DNA from 3 places in the Geodermatophilus sp. URMC 60 genome. Region 2 is predicted to be linked to each of the others. Evidence: predicted binding sites of a transcription regulator. Region 2 holds the regulator's gene; each other region holds the start of a gene.

Region 1 (7,198 bases), 1.2 Mb from region 2:
ACGCGTGGCTGCTGGCCAACGGCGAGAAGGTGCTGACGGGCGACTCGTTCTTCCACCTGTCGGCGTTCGGGGAGGCGCTGCCGGGCCTGAACCTCTGCGGCGCCGGGCGGGTCGTGTGCCTGATCGACCCGGTGGGCGACGTCTACGCGTGCCCGTTCGCCATCCACGAGCAGTTCCTGGCCGGCAACGTGCGCGACGAGGGCGGGTTCCAGCGCGTCTGGCAGTCCAGCGAGCTGTTCGCCGAGCTGCGCAGCCCGCAGACCGGCGGCGCCTGCACCAAGTGCGCGCACTTCGACGCCTGCCGGGGCGGCTGCATGGCCGCGAAGTTCTTCACCGGCCTGCCGCTGGACGGGCCCGACCCCGAGTGCGTGCAGGGCTACGGCGAGACCGCGCTGGCCGCACGCGAGGCCGATCTGGTGAAGCCCAGGAGCCACCTCGACCACTCGCACACCGGCCCGGTCCGCGGCCAGCCGACGCTGCTGGGCATGCCGTCGATCCCGACGGCGCCGGCCGTGTCCTCACCCACACCGCCCGCCCGGATGTGCGACGAGTCGCCGCTGGCCGGGCTCGAGCTGCGCTGACGGGGCTGCTCGACCCGCTGGTGCTCGCGGGCCGGACGGCGCCCTCCCGGGTGCTGTTCGGCCCGCACGAGACCAACCTGGGCCGCGGACGGGCGCTGTCGGAGCGGCACGTCGCGTACTACGCCCGCCGGGCCGCCGGCGGCTGCGGCGTCGTGGTCACCGAGACCGCGTCGGTGCACCCGTCCGACCACCCCTACGAGCGGGCGCCGCTCGCCGCCCACTGCGGTCCCGGCTGGGCCGACGTCGCCGCCGCCTGCCGCCCGCACGGCGCGCTGGTGCTCGCCTCGCTCGGGCACACCGGGGCCCAGGGCAGCCCGGGGTACGCGCAGACCGCGCTGTGGGCGCCGTCCGCGGTGCCCGACGTCGCCACCCGCGAGGTGCCCGTCGCGATGGAGCAGGCGGACGTCGGCGCGCTGGTCGCCGGCTTCGCGGCGGGCACCCGGATCGCGGTCGACGCCGACGTCGACGGCGTGGAGGTCGACGCCGGCGCGCGCTCGCTGCTGCGGCAGTTCGCCTCCGGCCTGACCAACTCCCGCACCGACGCGTACGGCACCGACCGGCTGCGGCTGCTGCGCGACGTGCTGGCCGCCGTCCGCGCGGCACTCGGGCCTGGGCGCGTCCTGGCGCTGCGCCTCTGCTGCGACGAGGAGGCGCCCTGGGCCGGGATCACGCCGGACCTGGCCGCCAGGCACGTCCGCGCGCTCGCTCCGCTGGTGGACCTGCTCGTCGTCGTCCGCGGGAGCGGCCTGGCGCCGTCGGCGTACCGGCCCGACGGGCACGCTCCGCCCGGCTTCAACGCGGACCTCACCCGGTCCGTGCGGGCGGCCGCCGGCGGGACGCCGGTCGTGCTGCAGGGCTCGGTCGTGGACGTCGTCGCCGCGCAGCGGACGCTGGACGACGGTGTAGCCGACGCCGTCGAGATGACCCGCGCGCAGATCGCCGACGCCGACCTCGTGCGCAAGGCGCGGGCCGGCGTCCCGGTGCGGCCGTGCACCCTGTGCAACCAGGCCTGCCAGGTGCGCGACGTCCGCAACCCGCTGGTCAGCTGCGTCGCCGACCCGTCCGGCGAGGACGCCCTCCCGGACGGCGCCGGGCGGCGGGTGACCGTCGTCGGCGGCGGGCCGGCCGGGCTGGAGGCCGCGCGGGTGCTCGCGTCCGCGGGAGCCGAGGTCCGGCTGGTGGAGCGCACCGACCGGCTCGGCGGCGCGCTGCGGCTGGTCGCCGCGCTGCCCGGCCGGGCTCGCTTCGCCGACCTCGCCGACTGGCTGGCCGGGGAGGCGGCGCGGCTGGGAGTGCGGATCGAGCTGGGGACGGCCGCGGCGGCCGGGGACGTCGTCGCGACGGGCGCACGCCGGCAGATGGGTGTGCGCGCCGCCGACGTGCTGGCCGGCGGGGAGCTGCCGCCCGGGCCGGTGGTGGTGCACGACCCGGTCGGCGGGCCGGTCGGCGTGGGGGTCGCGGAGCTGCTCGCCGCAGCCGGCCGGGAGGTCACGGTGGTGACTCCGGACGCGGTGGTCGGCGAGCGGCTCGGCGGCGACCTCGCGCCGGCCAACGCGCGGCTGGCTCGGGCGGGGGTGCGGCGGGAGACGTCGTCCGTGCTGCGCTCGGCCGGCGACGGGGTCGCGGTCCTGGCCGACCGGTGGACGGGGGAGGAGCGGTCCGTGCCCTGCGCCGTCGTCGTCGATGCGGGTCCCGGCCTGCCGGGGGACGTCCCGCCCGGGGTGCTGGCCGCCGGGGACGCCGTCGCGCCGCGCACCGTGCTCGAGGCGGTGCTCGAGGGACGGCGCGCGGCGCGGACGCTGCTCGTCGCGCCGCTGGGCTAGCGCGGCAGGGCTAGCGCGGCAGGGGGACCATCGCCGCACGGCCGTGCGGCAGCAGGTCGGCCACGGTGAGCGTGGCGAGGAAGGCGAGCAGGACGGCGATGGTGAGCACCTGGGCACCTCCAGAGGGGACGCCGTCCACGCTGACGCGGCCTGCTGAGGGCCCGGTGCTCACCGGCTGGGTGCCGGCTGTCAGAGGTCGACCTTCTTGTGCTCGCCGGTGTCCGGCTTGTCGCCGGTGGCCTTGGCCTTCACGAAGCTGAACACGGTGGCCAGCCGGTTGCCGGGGCTGTCCCAGTACTCCGCGGAGTCGCCGTCGACCTTGACCAGCACGACCGAGGGGTCCTCCGGGCCCTGCGGCAGCCAGGCCTCGACACCGCTGTTCCACAGCTCCTTCTTCTTGGCGACGTCGCTGACGATGACGGCCTCACCGGTCAGGGAGACCCAGCTGCCGCCGGAGCCGGCGCCGACGTTCACCTGCGGCGAGTGCGAAATGTGGCCCAGCCACGGCGCGCTCTGCTCGGCGAAGAACCACAGGTCGCCGTCGAACTCGACCTCCTGCAGCGCCATCGGCCGGCTGGTCAGCTTGCCCTCGGGCGTCGTGGTGGTCAGGAAGCCGAACCTCTCGCCCTTGAGCAGTTCGGCGACCTTGCGGGTGTCCTCGGCGCTCATGTCGTCCTCTCGGGAGTGTGCGATCGGGTGTCGCACGACTCCTGCCCACGGCGGTGGGCGCTGACACACCTCCGCCGCGCTGCCGACGACGTGTCCGCAGGGTCGCCCGGACCTCTGCCGTCAAGGGTGCTGCCGGATCTGTGGACGGGCGTCCGACCTGCGGGAACGCGTGGTCTGCAGCTGCCGGATCGGCTAGACTTCGAACGCCCGATCGAATCGGCCGGAGATGTCGTGGAGCAGCTGCTGGCCGCGCTCGACGCCCTGGCCGCCGAGGACCTGACGCTGTTGTTCGGCCCGGCGCTGCTGGAGCGGCTGCGGCCGCTGCTGGTGGCGCAGAACCGGATCGCCGCGGAGGTGGCCCGCACGGTGCGCGAGGCCGAGGTGTCCGGCGCGGCGGAGGTCGACGGGCTCACGACCATGGCCTCCTGGCTGCGCGGGCACGGCCACCTGTCGACCGCGGAGGCCGCCCGGGTGGTGCGCACCGGCCGGGCGCGGGCGCACTTGCCCGCGCTCGCCGCGGCGTTCGCCTCCGGTCATGTCACCAGCGAGCAGGCCGGCGTGATCGCCCGCGTCGCCGAGGCTCAGCACCTGACGGCCGCTGCGGAGCAGGGCGTCGACCTGGCCGTGGTGGACGCGGTGCAGACCGGCGTGGCCTGCGAGCGGCCGTACGCGGACACCGCGCAGGCGGTGCACCACTACCTGCACCGGCTCGACGAGGACGGGCCGGAGCCCGACCCCACCGAGGGTCGGCGGCTGGTGCTGGCCAGGCACGCCGACGGGTCAGTGACCGGCCGGTTCGACCTCGACGCCGTGGGTGGGGAGAGGCTGCGGGCGGCGCTGGAGTCGGTGGTGCAGGCCGGCCGGTGCGCTGGGGACGAGCGCACCCGGGCCCAGCAGCAGGCCGACGCGCTGGTGCAGCTGTGCGACAACGTCCTCGCCTCGGGTGACCTGCCGACGCTGCGCGGCCACAAGCCCCAGGTCATCGTCACGGTCGGCATCGAGGACCTGGCCGACCCGAGCACCGGCCGCGGGGCCGCCCGGCTGGGGTTCGGCGCAACCATCTCCGCCGCGCGGGCGCGGTGGCTGGCCTGCGACGGGGCCGTCACCCGAATCGTGATGGGCCCCGACGGCGTGCCGCTGGAGCACGGCCGCACCGTGCGGCTGTTCCCGGCGCACGTGCGGCGGGCCGCCGAGGTCCGCGACAGGGGCTGCGTGTTCACCGGCTGCGCCGCCCCCACGCAGTGGTGCGACGTGCACCACCTGCTGGCCTGGATCGACGGCGGAGCCACCGACCTTGCCAACGCCGCGCTGCTGTGCGAACGGCACCACACCAAGGTCCACCACGGGTTCCCCGTCGAGCGACAACCCGACGGCCGGTGGCGCACCCGGCGCCCCGACGGCACCGAGATCCTGACCGGACCCCAACGCACCGGACCACCACTGGTCACCGCAGCCTGACCCACACCCCACGCACCGTCACACAGCCGGCGATCACACAGCCGGCGATCGACCGACGCCCACCCACGGGCACCGGTCGGCTGCCGGCTGCCTGCGCGCAGAGGAGCCGGGGTCAGCTGCCGTCGAGGTAGGCCCAGCGGCCGTCCACGCGGACGAACCGGCTGACCTCGTGCTGGCTGCCCGTCTCGCCCTCGTGCCGGTACCAGGCCCGGAACTCCACGGTGCCCTCCGCGGCGAGCAGACCCCCGTCGGTCGTCGCGAGCACGTCGAGACCGGTCCAGCGCACCGTCGGGTCGAGCTCCAGCGACGGCGGCCGGGTCGAGGGGTGCCACGTGGCGAGCAGGTACGCCGGGTCGCCGACGGCGAAGGCGCTGTACCGCGAGCGCATCAGCTGCTCCGCGGTCCCCGCCGTCGCGCTGCCGTCGTGCAGTCGCCCGCAGCACTCGGCGTAGGGAAGCCCGGTCCCGCAGGGGCAACGTCGAGGAGCCATGCCTGCGAGTCTCTACCGTCCGGGGGCCGGCCCCGGGCGCAGGAGGGAGACACGTGCGACACCTCTCCGTGCCGCTGCGGGTCGGGCCGGTGACGCTGCCCAACCGCCTGGTGTTCCCGGCCCACCTGACCAACTACGCGGTCGACGGCCGGTTCACCGAGCGGCACGCCGCCTACTACGCGGCCCGTGCGGCCGGCGGCGCCGGGCTGGTCGTCACGGAGGAGTGCTCGACCGACCCCGCCGACCGGCCCTACGAGAAGCTGGTCCGCGGCTGCGACCCCGACGCCTCACCGGGCATGCGGCGGGTCGCCGCCGCCGTCCACGCGCACGGCGTGCCGGTGTTCGCCCAGGTCAACCACAACGGCGGGCAGTCGGACTCGCTGCACACCCGCAGCCCGGTCCTCGCGCCGTCCCCGGTTCCCGACCCGCTGTTCCGCGAGGTCCCGCGCGAGGCGAGCACCGGCGACCTGGCCCACCTGGTTGCCGGGTACGCCGACGTCGCCGCCCGCTGCGCCGCCGCCGGCTTCGACGGTGTGGAGGTCCAGGGCTCGCAGTCCTCGCTGGTGCGCCAGTTCCTCTCCGGCGCCACCAACCGGCGCACCGACCGCTACGGCGGCCCGCTCGAGCGCCGCGCCCGCTTCCTGGTCGAGGTGCTCACCGCCGTCCGCGAGGCACTGGGCCCCGGCCGCGCCCTCGGCGTCCGGCTGGCCGACGAGGAGGGCGGCGACGGCGGGACGACGCTCGGCGAGGCCGTGGCCACCGCACGGCTGCTCGCCGACCGCGGGCTGGTCGACTACGTGAGCACCACCGTCGGTGTCGCGACGGCGACCCTCGACCGCGTCGTCCCGCCGATGAGCACGCCGCCCGGCTACGCCCGGTACCTGTCCGCGGCGGTCCGCGCCGCGGTGGACGTGCCGGTGATCGGCGTCGGCCGGATCCTCACCCCCGGTCAGGCCGAGCGCGCGCTGGCCGCCGGCGACTGCGACCTGGTCGGCGCCGTCCGCGCGCAGATCGCCGACCCGGAGTTCGCCGCCAAGGCGCTGACCGGGCGGGACGGCCAGATCCGCCGCTGCCTCGGCTGCAACCAGGAGTGCGTCGGGCGGGTGGGCCTGAACCGGCCGCTGGGCTGCGTGACCAACCCGCGGGCCGGCCGGGAGGCGCCGCTGCCGGTGCCCGAGCGCCGCCGCCGGGTGCTCGTCGTCGGCGGCGGACCGGCCGGGCTGCGCGCCGCCGCCACCGCCGCCGCTCGCGGGCACGCGGTCACCGTCTGGGAGCAGGCGACCGGCACCGGCGGCGCGATCCGGGTCGCGGCGTCCGCCCCCGGCCGGGACGGGCTGCGCCCGCTGGTGGACGACCTCGCTGCCGAGTGCGCCCGGACGGGGGTCGCGGTGCGCACCGGTGTGCGGGCCACCGCCGAGGCCGTGCGGGCAGAGGCCCCCGACGTCGTCGTCCTCGCCACCGGTGCCCGCCCGGTGCGGCCGGACTGGGCCGGGGACGGCGACCGGGTGGTCGACGTCCGCGACGTGCTCACCGGCGCGGCCGACCCCTCCGGCGACGTCCTGGTCGTCGACGACCTCGGCACCGCCGCGGCTGCGTCGGTGGCCGAGCTGCTCGCCGGGCGGGGATGCAGGGTCGAGGTGGTGACCGCGGCGATGGTCGTCGGCCAGGACCTCGGCCTCACCCTCGACCGCCCCGGCTGGGAGCGGCGGGCGGCGGCGCTGGGCATCCGGCGGACGACGGAGCGGCTGGTCACCGCCGTCGACGGCCGCACCGTGCGGCTGCTGCACCACCCGACCGGCGCGGTCGAGGAGCGCACCGTCGACGGGGTGGTGGTCGCCGTGCCTCCGCGGGCCGACGGCGAGCTGTGGGCCGCGCTGCGCGACAGCGGCCTGGACGTCCACCGCGTCGGCGACTGCCTCGCCCCGCGGAAGGCCGGCGCAGCGACCCTGGACGGGTACCGGGTCGGGCTGGCGGTCTGACTAGCCTCGGCCGGGTGACCGACGCCGCCCCGGGGACCCGGCTCGCCGGCGCCACCTGGCCCGACCTGCCCGAGCGCCCGCTGCTGCTGGTGCCGCTCGGCGCCGTCGAGCAGCACGGCCACCACCTGCCGCTGGCCACCGACACGACCGTCGCCTGCGCCGTCGCCGAGGCCGCCGTCGACGACCTGGACGGCGCCC
Region 2 (7,198 bases):
CTGGGGAAGAGCCGCACTCTGTCTAGCGGGTGGTGCTGACGGTTCTGGCGACAGCGGCGGGCGTCATCGACCGGGGCTGGCGTCGGAGGCGGCCTGGCCGCGCCCCCCACCCCGCCGGCGGACCGGCGGGTCCTGCATGCCAGGCAGTGGCGGGGTACCGGCGGCGATGTGCCGGGCCCGCAGCTCGGTGATCTCCTTCTCGAAGTCCTCGACCGAGGTGAAGGCGCGGTAGACGCTGGCGAAGCGCAGGTAGGCGACCTCGTCCAGCTCCCGCAGCGGCCGGAGGATGGCCAGCCCCACCTCGTGGCTGGGCACCTCCGCCGCGCCCGTGGCCCGGATGGCGTCCTCGACCTGCTGGGCGAGCTGCTGCAGCTGGTCCTCGTCGACCGGCCGCCCCTGGCAGGCGCGGCGGACGCCGGCCACCACCTTGCTGCGGTTGAACGGCTCGCTCACGCCGCTGCGCTTGACGACGGCGAGGACGGCCTCCTCCACCGTGGTGAAGCGCCGCCCGCACGCGGGGCACGACCGGCGGCGGCGGGTGGTCGCCCCCTCGTCGGCCTCGCGCGAGTCGATGACGCGGCTGTCCGGGTTGTGGCAGAAGGGGCAGCGCACGGCAGATCCCCTCCCCTCGTGACGCGCTCCGGTGCTCGTCCGCCCGGACGCCACGGCGACTGCGCGAGCGGTCGGAGCGACGGGCCGGGAGGCCGGCTGTGGACCTCCCTGGGGACATCCGGTGGACGTCGTGGGGAGGACCTGAGGACCGGCCTGTGGACGGACTCACAACGGTGCAACTACTAGATGTAGGGGAACCCTAGGTCCGCCTCCACTAGATCTGCAAGCCGGAACGCAAGGCGCGTCGTCCGTCGAGACGACTTCGTGACCACCCGCGCTCAGTCGTCACAGCCGTCCCGGCGACACGCCGGGAACGCGCCGCAGCGGTCGCGCGACACGTCGGTCGGGTGTAGCGGGCAGCCGGCAGCGGCCGGCGCTCCGCAGGAGGACGGGGTGCGCATGTGGAGGCGCAGGGACGACCGGCGTCAGGCGCGGAGTGCCCCACCGGGTCGCGGGAGCCGAGGACGGGCCACGCGGTCGCCGAGGCGCAGCGGGCGGGTCAGGCAGTCGGCCTCGGTGGCACGCGGCATGAGCACCGTCGCGTCACTCGGCTCCGCGTCACTCGGCTCCGCGTCACTCGGCTCCGCGTCCCGCGTCTCCTCCGGCTGCACTGCGCCGTCGGACGCCCGGTGACGCCCGGCGCGGTGCCGGCCGGCGGACGGGCCGTGGACGGCGGGCTGCTCGGCGGTCACGTCGCCACCGTGACGGCGGCGACGGCGTCCGGCGGCCGGAGCCGAGCCGGGGACGACGCCGGCCACCCGCTGCTCACGGGCGGCGGCCTCGCTCAGCGACAGCAGCGGAGCGGCCGAGGCTCCGGGCAGCAGTTTCTCGCCGAGGCCCGCGAAGGGGTCGACGCCGCCGTCGGGGCCCAGCGCCGGCGCCGGCCGGGCCTCGGGCAGGCGCACCTCGGCCAGATCGGTCCAGGTCTCGCGGTCGACGCCGGCCACGGTCACCCGCACCCACATCCGGCACGCGCCCTCACCGTCGTGACGCCACCCCAGCAGCGAGCCCGGCCACCAGGCGCCGTCGACGAACACCTCGCAGTTCTGCGACTGCTGCGTGAAGACGGCGGCCCGGCTGCCTGAGATCGCTGACACGGACCCGACCGTAGATCGATCACCTGCCACCGAGCGTCAGCGACTCGGCACGAGGGGTTGACGAACATCGGCGCCGCCCCTTGTCGCTCCTCGACCGAGCCCTGACCGGACGACCCGGCCGTGCCGGTCAGGGCAGCTCCAGAACCTGACCGGGGACCACGACCGAGCCCTCGAGGTCGTTGAGCTCCTCGATGGCGTCGACCACCGTGCGCACGTCATGGTCGGTGCCGGCGACCTCTCCCGCGATCGACCACACCGTGTCGCCCGGCTCCACGACGACACTCCTCTCGCCGGCCAGCCGCAGCCCGCTGTCGCCTCCGCCGCCGAGGGGCGCGACCACCGAGCCGAGCGCGACGGCGCCGCCGAGCACCAGGGCGAGCACCAGCCGGCGCCCCCGACGGGTCAGGCGCAGCCGGGGGGACGCGGCGCGTCCCGGAGAGGCGCAGCCGCCGCGCACCGCGCGTGCCGGCACCGCCCGCGACGGGGTAGGAGGGCCACTCGGCTCCCGGCGCGCCGGGGCCCGGCCCGCGCCCCGGAGCGGCCCCACCGGCTCCGCGGCCCGCGACTCCGGGCCCGCCGGGCGGTCGGGGACCGGCCGCAGGTGGCCGGCGACGCGGAGTCCGGTCCCGGCCAGGCCCGGCGCGGCCAGCATCCGCGCGGCACGCCCGGACGGGACCGCGGTCCGCGCCGCCCGGTCGGCTCCGGCTCCGCGGCCGCCGTCCGGCGACACGAGCAACGGTCGCCACGGGACCTGCACCGCGGCGTCGAACTCAAGCACGGCCTGCCGCACGCTCGCCATGACCACTCCTCCTCCGTCGACCCGGGCACCGATCGAACGCACGTTCGATCGAACGCATGTCCGATGTCTACCGCATCCCGCCGACGGGGTCGACACGACACCGCACCTCGTTTCGAACACACGTTTGAACTACCGCCGCCGAGGCGCTACCGTCCCGATCAGCACCCGTCCGCCGTCGCCGCGAGGGCGTCGGCGGGGCCGGGGCCGGCCCGTCCGGCTCCCCGGGCGGGCGCAGGACGACGGGGCCGTGGCGGCACGGCCGGCGAGGAGGAGACGTGGCGGGCACCAGGGGGACGTCGGGCAGCGGTGTCCGGGGCAGAGGCGGCTCGTCGCGTCGCGCGTCGGGCAGCCGGACCGCCCCACCGGAGGCGGCCGAGGCGGCATCGGTGCGCACCTTCCCCGACCGGGGCGAGGCCGGCGACGGGCTCACCCAGCGGCAGCGGCGCGTCCTCGAGGTGATCCGCGACTCGATCGAGCGGCGCGGCTACCCGCCCTCGGTGCGTGAGATCGGCGAGGCAGTCGGACTGTCGTCGGCCTCATCGGTGGCCCACCAGCTCAGCGTGCTGCAGAAGAAGGGCTGGCTGCGCCGCGACCCGAACCGCCCGCGCGCGCTCGACGTGCGCCTGCCCGGCGACACCCCGGGCGGCCCAGCGCCCACGGTGGTCGCCCCCGCCGGCGCCGAGGAGACCCCCGTCCCCACCTACGTCCCGCTCGTCGGCCGGATCGCCGCCGGTGGCCCGGTGCTGGCCGAGCAGGCGGTCGAGGACGTCTTCCCGCTCCCCCGCGAGCTGGTGGGCGAGGGCACGCTGTTCATGCTCAAGGTCACCGGTGACTCGATGGTCGAGGCGGCCATCTGCGACGGCGACTGGGTGGTCGTGCGGCAGCAGCCGACCGCGGAGAACGGCGAGATCGTCGCCGCCATGATCGACGGCGAGGCGACGGTGAAGACCTACAAGCGGCGTGACGGGCACGTGTGGTTGCTGCCGCACAACCCCGCGTACGAGCCCATCCCCGGCGACGACGCCACCGTGCTCGGCCGCGTCGTCACGGTGCTTCGCCGGGTCTGACCCGGTCCCGCCGGCGCGGCGACGGTCGCGGGCGGCCGGCCCTCTCAGTCGCGCCGGCGGACGAACACGCCGCCGAGCCACACGATCAGGCCGGCGACGACGGCCGCGGCGACCGCGGCTGCGACCGGCGGCGGCCCGTGCCCGCCCGAGCGCAGTCCGGAGACCGTGCCCTCCGCGGACGTCGTCCCCGGCGGGGGAGCCGCCTCGGCCGGCAGCGGGACCACGGTGACGTCGCTGGGCAGGCCCTCCCCCGCCACGACGAGGCCCGAGGAGTCCCCTGTGAAGCTGATCGCCTCGCCCTGGGCCGCCTCGGGCAGCGCGACCCGGCGCGGCTCCCCCGCCAGCGCACCCACCACGTCGGAGCCGGTCAGCGACCAGACGTAGGCGTCGGTGTAGGTCCGCAGCGCGATCCACCGCTCGTCGGGCGAGACCGCGCCGCCGGTGACCATGAGCTGTCCAGCGCGACCGACCGGGCCACCCGGCGTCCCGGTGAGCACGAAGTCCACGCCGCCGACCTGGGTGAGGCCGACGGTGCCGTCCTCCACGAGGGCCGACACCGGCCGGTACACCGCGCTGGCGCCGAGCACCTCCTTGGTCACCAGGTAGGGCGTCCCGTCGGGCGCGAGCAGCAGTGCCTCGACGTCCCGTGGACCGTCGGGGTAGGCGAGCCGGTAGACGGAACTGCTGCTGTCGGCGTGCAGGGCCAGCAGCGCCACCGTCGTCCGGGTCCCGTTGTTGTCGCCGGTGTCCGCGAGCCACACCGTTCCGTCGACGGCCAGCGCCAGGTCCTCCGGGTCGTAGGGGTCCACCGGCGCGGAGTGCACGGTGACCACGGCACACGTCGCGTCGAGCACGTAGACCTCGAGCGAGTCGCCGCCGTCGTTGTGCGCCAGCATCCGGTCGCCCACCTCGACCAGCCCGGAGACCTCGGGCAGACGGGGGTCGGTCAGCTGGCAGCGCGTTCCCGGTGCTGCCGGGTCGGCCGGCTGTGCGGACACCGGCAGGGCGGAGCCGAGGACGAGCGTCAGCGCGAGACCGGTCCCGGCCGTCAGACGTCGCCCTCCGACCCCGCTACGCGGAGGACCGGCCAGCTCGGGCACCGACCCAGCGTGACACCACGACCGCGTCCAGTAGGTGAACCACGCCCAGCAGCAGGAGGCCGACGGCCGCCCCGACCACGGCGTCGGTGACCCAGTGGAAGTCCAGGGACACCATGGCCACCCCGGTGGCCACCGGGCCGGCGACGCTCAACGCCCGGGCCGTCTGCTGCGCCCATGCCGCGAGGCGGTACTCGACCACCTGCCAGCGTGCCACTCCCCACATGAGCACCGCGTTGGCGACGTGCCCCGAGGGGTAGGACGCACCGTCCCGGTGGAAGAACGACCCGGGGTAGGCCGGCGCCGTCCGGCCCGTGCCGTACTTGAACGAGTAGACGACGAGGGTCAGCAGGACCAGCGCGAGCAGCACCCGCAGCAGCGGCACCACCGTGCGGAACCGCCACCCGAGGTAGCCGACGAGCCCGGCCAGGACGATGAGGATGAAGCCGCGCCCACCCAGTTGGGTCACCGCCCACACCGGCCAGTAGGCGGCGGAGTCCTTGAGGTCCCAGGCGCTGACCACCTCGGAGACCCTCAGGTCCATCCGCTCGAGCACGCCCCGGCCGAGCAGGTCGACGGTCACCGCGACCGTGACCACGAAGGCGACCACCAGGAGCCACCGCGGCGGGCGGCCGACGGGGACGCCGGTGTCGGCGGCGTCGAGCGGGGTCGCCCCCGGACGCCGCCGCACCGCGCCGCTGGTCACGCCGGCCACGGTACCGGGCCGTGACCTGATCGTGACCTCGCTCGATCGAGCGAGCGTGTCAGCTGACGGGCGCCGCGAACCCCTCGAGGGCGGCGGCGAGGGCGCCGTCCACCCGAGCGCTGAGCCGGGTACCCCCGGCCTCGTGGGTCTCCTTCAGCACCTCGCCGTCCCGGTGCACCCGGGCCACCAGGTCGCCGCGGTCGTAGGGCACCAGCACGTCGACCTCGACCTCGGGGTGCGGCAGCCGGGCGGCCAGGATCTCTCGCAGCTGCTCGATGCCTGCACCCGTGCGGGCCGAGACCCACAGCGCACCCGGCAGGGCACGGCGCAGGGTGAGGACGTCCTCTTCGGTCATCGCGTCCACCTTGTTGACGACGATGAGCTCCGGGACGGCCGCGGCGTCGATCTCACCGAGGACGACGCGCACCGCCTCGATCTGCCCCAGCGGGTCGGGGTCGGAGCCGTCGACGACGTGCAGCAGCAGGTCGGCGGCGGCCACCTCCTCCAGCGTGGAGCGGAACGCGTCGACCAGCTGGTGCGGCAGGTGTCGCACGAAGCCGACGGTGTCGGTGAGCGTGTACTCGCGGCCGTCCGGGGACTGCGCCCGGCGCACCGTCGGGTCCAGGGTCGCGAACAGCGCGTTCTCGACCAGCACGCCGGCACCGGTGAGCCGGTTGAGCAGGCTCGACTTGCCGGCGTTGGTGTACCCGGCGATCGCCACGCTGGGGACGGCGTTGCGCCCGCGGGACGAGCGCTGCGTAGCCCGGGCGGTGGCCATGCCGGCGATCTCCCGGCGCAGCTTGCTCACCCGCGCGCGGATCCGCCGCCGATCGGTCTCGATCTTCGTCTCACCGGGGCCACGGGTACCGATGCCGCCACCGCCGGCGACGCGGCCACCGGCCTGCCGGGACAGCGACTCACCCCAGCCGCGCAGCCGCGGCAGCATGTACTGCATCTGCGCCAGCTCGACCTGCGCCTTGCCCTCCCGGCTGGAGGCGTGCTGGGCGAAGATGTCGAGGATCAGCGCGGTCCGGTCGACCACCTTGACCTTGAGGATCTTCTCCAGCGCGTTGAGCTGGCCCGGCGTCAGCTCGCCGTCGCAGATCACGGTGTCGGCGCCGGCCGCGGCGACGATGTCGCGGATCTCGGCGGCCTTGCCCGACCCGACGTAGGTGCCGGCGTCGGGCTTGTCGCGCCGCTGGCTCACCGCCTCCAGGACCTGCGAGCCGGCGGTCTCGGCCAGCGCGGCCAGCTCGCCCAGCGAGCGGTCCGCGTCGACCTGGGTGCCCTCGGTCCAGACGCCGACCAGCACGACGCGCTCGAGGCGCAGCTGGCGGTACTCGACCTCGGTGACGTCGGCGAGCTCGGTGGACAGGCCGGCGACGCGGCGCAGCGCACCGCGGGCCTCGAGCGCGTAGGAGCCGGTCGTGTCGTCCGGCTCGTCCCCCCCGTCGTCGGGGCGGGGTGCCTCCTCGGCGGGCGTCGGCGCGGCCCGCAGGGCGCGTTCCTCGGCGTCGGCGAGCACTGCGCGGTTCTGTGCGGTCGTCATCGTCTCCAGCGTGGCAGACCCCAGCACCTGGGGCATCCGAGTTGTCTCCTGCGCTCGTGTCATCGGCTGGTACAACACCGCGGCCGCGGCGGACCATCCCGGTACGCGTGGCCGGGTCGCGACCGGGTAGAGCGGAGGGCGACGACCGACCACACGAGGAGGCGCGAGATGAGCGAGACGGGCAGCAGCGCCGCAGGGACGAACGAGGAGCTCGACGACCCGGGCCGGGATCCCAAGGGCCTCAACCCGCCGCGCAACCCGCTGTCCGGCG
Region 3 (7,198 bases), 1.9 Mb from region 2:
CAGCGGCATCCCGACCTACGACGACCAGCCGGCCTTCCTCACCGCCCAGGCCGCCGACCCGCTGCGGGAGTTCACCCCGGAGGAGCTCGTCGGCTACGCGGTCGAGGCCCCGGCGACCTCCGGGTACAGCTACTCGAACACCAACTACGTGCTCGCCGAGCTGATCGTCGAGCGGGTGACCGGGACCAGCTATGCGAACCAGCTCTCCGCACGGCTCCTGGGACCGCTGGGCCTGCGGGACACGTTCTACCGCTCGCACCTCTACCCCCCGGGGATCACCGACCGCCTGCCGGCCGGCTACTACACCCGGACCGACGAGCCCGAGCTGTCCCCCCTGGTGGGACGGGACGTCAGCCGGACCTCGCTGTCCTGGGCGCGCGGCGCCGGCGGCATCCTGAGCACGACGGCCAACCTGACGTGGTGGGCGCGCGTGCTGTACGAGGGGTGGCTGCTACCGCCCCAGCAGCAGGCCGAGCTGCTGAGCCTGGTGTCGACGGCGACGGGGGAGCCCATCGAGGGGACCACGCCCGAGGACCCGAGGGGCTTCGGCCTGGGGGTCGCCCAGATGACCGACGCCCTGGGCACCTTCTGGTTCTACGAGGGCCAGACCCTCGGCTTCCGCCTCCTGCACGCGTACTTCCCGGAGTCCGGGCTGATCGTCGCCATAAGCCTCAACAGCAGAGCGGACGAGGACCGGATCGGGGCCCTGGCGACGGCCGTGTACGACACGCTGCGCGTGCACGGGCTGGTCGAGCCGGCTTCGGGCGGGGCCGCGGCCTGAGTTCGGGGGCCCGGACTCAGACGCCGGAGAGCAGCCGCACGTGCCAGGTGCGGCCGTGGGCCGGGTGCACCGCGCGGCAGGTCAGCGGCGCCGCCTCCTCCGACGGGTGGCTCTCGACCTCGGTCACGACGTCGCCGTCCGGCCCGGCGAGGGTGACCGTCCACCGCTCGACACTGGCCCCGGCCGGGGTCAGCCGGAGCACGTCGCGGGGGAGCAGGTCGTCGACCCCCAGCAGTGACAGTTCGGCGCGGGCGGTGTGCTGGGCGGCCTGCACCGGCGCGGGCACCCCGGACCGGCCGCGCAGCCAGGGCAGGGCGACCCGGCCGCCGGAGTGCGCCTCGACCAGCCCCGCGCCGTTCCCGGGCACCTGCCCGTAGTAGAAGCCGTGCGGGAGCACCAGCACGTTGCTGGCGAACCGGCAGCCGCCCAGGTGGCTGCACTCCCAGACATCGTCGGAGGGCATCGTCCGGGCCAGCGGCCGCCCGCGCAGCGCGCAGCACGCGTCGTGTCCGCCGTGTGCGCACACCAGGTAGAGCGGCCGGTCGGCGCGCTCGCCGACGGAGCCGTCCCAGGGGGCGTCGACCAGTTCGGTGTCGCTGTCGCGCACCGACCACCACACGCCCTCGGCGCCGGGCCGGCCGTCGACGTAGGCCCATCGGCGCTGCGAGTGGGCCAGCCGGTCGCCGGGACGGCGGACCAGCAGCACCCGCACGCCCTCGATGCGCGCCCGGTGGGCGAGCCGGGGCGCGACGGCGGGGTCGAAGCGGGACTGGGTGAGCGCGTCGACGCCCCACGGGCCCGGCTGCTCGATGAGCAGCCAGCGCTGCGCCGGTGAGGCGGTGGCGACACCGGAGTCGCCGCGGACCAGGGCCTGCACCGAGCAGCGGTCCTCGTCGAGCCGGCCCGCCGGGAGCCCGGGTGCCGCGGCGACCCGGCAGAAGTCGGCGGGTGCGCTCACGGTCCCGCCTCGCCGGCGCTCGGTGGGGCCGTGCGCGGCGATGCCGGGCACACGGGCGATCTCGCGAGCCCGGTCACGCGGCGAGACCCGGCCGGCTCACGATCCGTTCCCGGGCGCGCGCTCACGCCCCCCATGGTGCTCCGCGGTCGCCCCGGGGACGGTGGCGATGGACTCGGTCACCAGCCGGCGGGCCAGGGTGAGCTGGTCGGCGGCGTCGAGCCCCGGCAGGTCGGCGACCTTCAGCTCGCCTGCGGCCAGCAGCCCGGCCACCGCCGGCCGGGTCTCCGCGGGCAGCTCCAGCGAGCGCCGTCCGGCGATCAACGTCACCCGCCCGTCGGCGGCCTCGCGCAGCCGGCAGCGCAGCCGGCGGCGCAGCGTCAGCACGGTGTCGGGGGAGAGGGCGGCGGCCGCGGTCGCCTGGGCCAGCGGGGCCACCGGCTCCGGGCGGACCTGCGCCCAGGTCCGGGACCGCAGCCGGTCGGCGACCTCGGCGGGGTCGACGCGGTCCAGCCAGCCCTTCAGCGCGGACACGACCGTCGCGACGTCGTCGGCCACCGCGGCCGGGTCGGCGAGGTCCACACCCAGCGGCAGCGAGCGGCGCAGCTCGGCGTCCTCGGCGGCCAGCACGCGGACCAGGTCGAGGGCGGACTCCGCGGCCGCCCAGCGGGTGACCGAGTGGATCCCCACGGTCAGGTGCGCGCTGATCGCGCCCAGCGCGGTCGCCGAGTGCAGGTAGCCGCGGGGCAGGTAGAGGGCGTCACCGGGGCGCAGCACCGCGTCGATCACCGGCTCGCGCTCGGCGGCGGCGGCCACCGCGGCGGCCCGGTCGTTCCACGGCTGGGTGCGCAGCGGGTCGGTCAGCACCGGCTCGTGGATGCGCCAGTGCTTCTCGCCGGCCACCTGCAGCACGAACACGTCGTGGACGTCGTAGTGGGGGGAGAACCCGCGCGAGGACGGCGGGGTGACGTAGGCGTTGACCTGCGTCGGGTGACCGAGGTCGGCGGCCAGCTGGTCGGCGAACTCGATCAGCGGCGGCCAGAGCCGGTGCAGCCCCTGCAGGACGACGGTGCTGCCGTCGGCGAACAGCCGCAGCACCGCGTCGGAGGAGACCTGGTCGGCCACCTCGGCGCCGGCGCCCCCCGAGGTCGTGAAGCGCTTGGGGTCGACGACCGCGCCGTCCTTGGCGATCCGCAGGAACGGGGTGCGCAGCCCGCGGCGGGACAGCAGCTCGTCGACCGCGGCGAGGTCGAGCAGGTCGTCGAAGGAGCCGCCGGTTTCCTCGGCGCGGGTCAGCAGCGGCCGGCGGGCCCAGTACTCCTCGGCGAAGACCCGCGGGTCGACAGCGGTGCACCGACGCAGGGCCGGCCGGGTGTCCGGCCGGCCCTGCGCGGCGTGGTCCTCGGTCAGGCGGAACCGTCCGCTCCGCCGTCCGCACCACCATCGGCTCCGCCGTCCGCACCGCCGTCGGCACCGCCGTCGGCACCGCCGTCGGCACCGCCATCGGCTCCGCCGTCCGCACCGCCATCGGCACCGCCGTCGGCTCCGCCGTCCGACCCGCCACCGGCGGCGCCGCCGTCGGCCGGGCCGTGGCCGGCGCCGCTGTCGGCGCCGCCGTCCGCGCCACCGTCGGAACCGCCACCGGCGGCGCCGCCGTCGGCCGGGCCGTGGCCCTCGGTGCTGGTCATGTCGTCGTCGTCGAGAGCCATGGGTCTCCCATCACGTCGGGTGCGGGCCGCCGGCCGGCGACCCTGCGGGGGTGCTGTACCTCCCTCATCCTGCTCTCACACCACCGCCTCGACCAGCGGTGACGGGTGGTGGACAACGTCTCGGTCACGGCGCCGCGTCGAGGTGCCACCCGGGTGCCGCGGGCGTTAGCGTCCCCTCGTCGCTCGAACACGCGTTCGAGCACGGGGAGGGATCGGGTGTCGTCGGGGTCGTCGTCCCGTGCCGCGGGCTGCACCGTGCTGCACGTCGACATGGACGCGTTCTTCGCCAGCGTCGAGGTGCGCCGCCGGCCGGAGCTGGCCGGGACGCCGGTGATCGTCGGCGGGGCGGGCAACCGCGGGGTGGTCACCTCGGCGACGTACGAGGCGCGCCGCTACGGGGTGCACGCAGCGATGCCGACCTCCCGCGCGCTGCGGCTGTGCCCGACGGCGACGGTGCTACCCGGGGACATGGCGCTCTACGTCGAGGTGTCCCGCGCGGTCATGGCGTTGTTCCGCTCGATCACCCCGCTGGTCGAGCCGCTGAGCCTGGACGAGGCCTTCCTGGACGTGTCCGGCGCCGGACGGCGGCTGGGCGACGCCGCCGAGATCGGCGAGTACCTGCGCGCCCGCGTCTTCGACGAGCAGGGCATCACCTGCTCGATCGGCGTGGCCGGCACCAAGTTCGTCGCCAAGCTCGCCTCCACCGCGGCCAAGCCCGACGGGCTGCTGGTCGTCCGGCCGGCGGAGGTCATGGAGTTCCTGCACCCGCTGCCGGTCGGCGCGCTGTGGGGGGTGGGTGCCAAGACCGAGGAGGTGCTGCTGCGGCTGGGGCTGCGCACCGTCGGCGACCTCGCGCACGTGCCGGTGCGCACGCTGCAGCGGGCGGTGGGCCCCGCGGCCGGCGCGCACCTGCACGAGCTGTCCTGGGGGCGCGACTCCCGCCGGGTGGTGCCCGACGAGCCGGAGAAGTCGACCGGGCACGAGGAGACCTTCGGCACCGACGTCGACGACCCGGCGGTGATCCACCGGGAGCTGCTGCGGCTGTCCGAGCGGACGGCGGGCCGGCTGCGCTCGGGCGGCTGGCTGGCCCGCACGGTGACGATCAAGGTCCGCTTCGCCGATTTCGCCACGATCACCCGCAGTCGCACCCTCGACGTCCCCACCGATGTCGGGCAGGAGCTGTACGACACCGCCCGCGCCCTCTTCGACGCCCTCGGGCTGGACCGTGCCCGCATCCGGCTGGTCGGCGTGCGCGCCGAGCGCCTGGTGCCGGCCGGCGAGACGCCGCGCCAGCTGGAGCTCGGCGCCCGGGAGCGCGGCCGCCGCGAGGCCGAGCTGGCCGCCGACCGCGCCGCCCGCCGGTTCGGCGCCGGCGCCGTCCGCCCGGCGACGCTGCTGCACCGCGACGGACAGCGCACCCGGTGAACCGCGGCCGTCGGCAGCCTGGCGGCGCCGGGTGGGGGACGCACTCGGCGAGGTCGCACCCGACCGGGTGGCGGGAACTCCGGCCGCACCCCGTTCGTCTCCCCGCCGAGGCCTTGGGCCACCCACCGGGGTGATCACGGCGAGCCCGGCGCGGCTCGCCTTTCGCACCCTGCGGAGGGCTCGTATCCTCGGTGTCACCGACGGCGGGCACCGCCGTCGGGTTTTGGCTTTGGCCCACGTGGAGGTCGACGTGCCGCTCTCCGAGCACGAGCAGCGTCTGCTGGAGCAGATCGAGCGCGCCCTCGTCGATGACGATCCGAAGTTCGCCTCGTCGGTCCGCTCCGGTGACCGCCGCGGCAAGGCGCGTCGCAAACTGCAGCTGGGCGTCCTGCTGTTCGTGGTGGGCATGGCAGCGCTCATCGGCGGCGCGGTGATCCCGTCGGTGCCCCTGGGTGCCCTCGGCTTCCTGGTCGCATTCGGCGGGCTCGCCCTCACCGTCCTGAACTACCGCTCGGCCACCGGGGTGGTCGAGGCCGCCCCCGGTGCCCCGTCCGGCGGGGCGGCCCCCGGCCGGAGCGGTCGCGGGCGCGGCGGCGGCAAGGCCCGCCGGCAGCCGCTGAAGAACCGGCTCGAGGAGCGCTTCCGCCGCCGCTACGACCAGTAGCCCGCAAGCTCCGCACGACAGCCGCCGTCCCGCCCGGACGGCGGCTGTCGTCGTTCCCGGCCCCGAACACCCCGCAGGAGGCACCGTGACCGACTCCGACACGACCGCCGTCTGGGACGACCTGGCCGCTGCCGGCGGCCTGTGGGCCTGGGGCGACGAGGACGGCGTGGCCCCGTGGACGGACGGCGACGGACACGACGTCGTCCCGCTGTGGACGACGGCGGACCGGGCCGAGGTGGAGTCGCTGTCCGACGCCGAGCCCGGTGAGGGGCCGGTGTTCCTCGACGTCGAGGCACTGCTCGACGCCATCCCGGAGTGGGCGGCCGCCGGGGTCGGCGCGGCCGGGCTGCAGTCCGAGGGCGGCCGGTTCACCCTCACCGTGCCGCTGGTCGAGTTGACCGAGCGGCTGCTGCGCCTCCAGGTCGACCGCCCGGCCTGAGGGAGGTCCCGACCTCCTCCCCGTGGGAGGACCCCGTCCTCCCCACCCCTCGCCCGCTCGGGGCGGGACCCCGGACGGGGCCGACGGCGAGCCTCTGGACGGGGCCGGGACGGGGTCCTGCTTCAGCCGCGCAGCGCCGTCCGGCGGCCCCACCGCGGCCGGGCCAGGGCCGCGCTCAGCCCCGCCAGCAACGACGGCGGCCAGAGCAGCGCGCGCAGCCGGGCGCCCCGCGGGGCCGCGGCGAGCAGTCCGCGGCGGGCGGTGGCGAGGTCGGCGCGCAGCTCCGGGCCGACGGCGGGGACGCTGCCGGGGCGGGCGTAGCTGGCCGCCTCCTCGGCCCGGGCCAGCCGTGCGACCGCCGCGGCCACCCGGGACCCCGCGTCCGGACGCCGGCCGTGCCGGTGCGCGCCGCCGCCGGGCTCGGCCGCCCCGGCCAGTGCCTCCGCCACCTGCCGCGGGGTCCGGGCCGGGTCGGCGCTCCGGCCGAGGTCCGACGCCGTGGCGGCGAGTTCGTCCCACAGCGCCGCCGGGCTGCCGGTGGCCAGCCGCCGGCGGCGCTGCAGCACCCGCAGCCCGGCCGGCGCCGCGGCCAGCGCGACCACGGCGAGGACGACGCCCGCGGTGCGCAGGGCGGTCGGCACCCACGAGTCGGCCTGCTGCGGCACGGCCTGGGGCAGCGGCGCGTCCTGGGGCGCCGGCTGGTCCCGCGGCGCCGGGGCCGTCGGCGCGGGCAGGGGAGCGGTGGTCGGGTCGGTGCGCGGGTCCACCTCCAGGTCCTGAGGGCGGGGGGCCCACGGCAGCTCGACGGCGCGGTCGGTGTCGATCGGGGTCGGGTCGTAGGGGACCCAGCCCAGGTCGTCGAAGTAGACCTCGACCCAGGAGTGCGCGTCGTCGCTGGTGATCAGCCGGCTGCCGTCGGGCTGCACGGTCCCGGGGGTGTAGCCGAGGACCACCCGCGCCGGGACGCCGGCCGCCCGGACCAGCGCCGCCATCGCCCCCGCGTACTGCTCGCAGTAGCCCTGTCGCAGCCGGAGGAAGTCCGCCAGGTCGTCCCCGCTGGTGCCCGGCGCGGTGGACAGCGAGTACTCGTAGCCGTTGGCCGGGTCGGTGAAGTGCCCGTAGACGGCCTGCACCCGCTCGTAGGGGGTCTCCGCCGCGGCGGTCAGCGAGGCGATCAGCTCGTCGACGCTCGGGTCGAGGTCGGGCAGGGCGGTGTAGCGCTGCA

What was found. Region 2 encodes LexA, which represses DNA repair genes until DNA is damaged. Its sites were predicted from a motif close to TCGAACANNTGTTCGA; they were not measured.
Region 1: a site for LexA is predicted at 3,273-3,288, ahead of ACWIX3_RS03265 (DUF222 domain-containing protein). Genes of this name have one in related genera too.
Region 3: a site for LexA is predicted at 3,629-3,644, ahead of dinB (DNA polymerase IV). Genes of this name have one in related genera too.

Annotation. Positions count from the first base shown of each region.
Region 1 is NZ_CP199958.1:662,134-669,331, reverse strand. Features, by position in the region: gene mftC (mycofactocin radical SAM maturase) at 1-581, shown strand, start outside; gene ACWIX3_RS03280 (mycofactocin system FadH/OYE family oxidoreductase 1) at 602-2,404, shown strand; gene ACWIX3_RS03275 (hypothetical protein) at 2,415-2,543, opposite strand; gene ACWIX3_RS03270 (pyridoxamine 5'-phosphate oxidase family protein) at 2,594-3,073, opposite strand; gene ACWIX3_RS03265 (DUF222 domain-containing protein) at 3,305-4,531, shown strand; gene ACWIX3_RS03260 (YchJ family protein) at 4,644-5,021, opposite strand; gene ACWIX3_RS03255 (mycofactocin system FadH/OYE family oxidoreductase 2) at 5,075-7,000, shown strand; gene mftE (mycofactocin biosynthesis peptidyl-dipeptidase MftE) at 7,015-7,198, shown strand, end outside.
Region 2 is NZ_CP199958.1:4,797,864-4,805,061, forward strand. Features, by position in the region: gene nrdR (transcriptional regulator NrdR) at 64-612, opposite strand; gene ACWIX3_RS22590 (hypothetical protein) at 1,038-1,709, opposite strand; gene ACWIX3_RS22595 (LysM peptidoglycan-binding domain-containing protein) at 1,837-2,508, opposite strand; gene lexA (transcriptional repressor LexA) at 2,784-3,575, shown strand; gene ACWIX3_RS22605 (hypothetical protein) at 3,620-4,573, opposite strand; gene ACWIX3_RS22610 (phosphatase PAP2 family protein) at 4,647-5,378, opposite strand; gene hflX (GTPase HflX) at 5,437-6,927, opposite strand; gene ACWIX3_RS22620 (hypothetical protein) at 7,096-7,198, shown strand, end outside.
Region 3 is NZ_CP199958.1:2,919,539-2,926,736, forward strand. Features, by position in the region: gene ACWIX3_RS13925 (serine hydrolase domain-containing protein) at 1-781, shown strand, start outside; gene ACWIX3_RS13930 (sucrase ferredoxin) at 798-1,739, opposite strand; gene ACWIX3_RS13935 (cupin domain-containing protein) at 1,836-2,861, opposite strand; gene ACWIX3_RS13940 (BatC protein) at 3,143-3,445, opposite strand; gene dinB (DNA polymerase IV) at 3,662-4,870, shown strand; gene ACWIX3_RS13950 (DUF3040 domain-containing protein) at 5,121-5,534, shown strand; gene ACWIX3_RS13955 (hypothetical protein) at 5,620-5,973, shown strand; gene ACWIX3_RS13960 (transglutaminase-like domain-containing protein) at 6,096-7,198, opposite strand, start outside.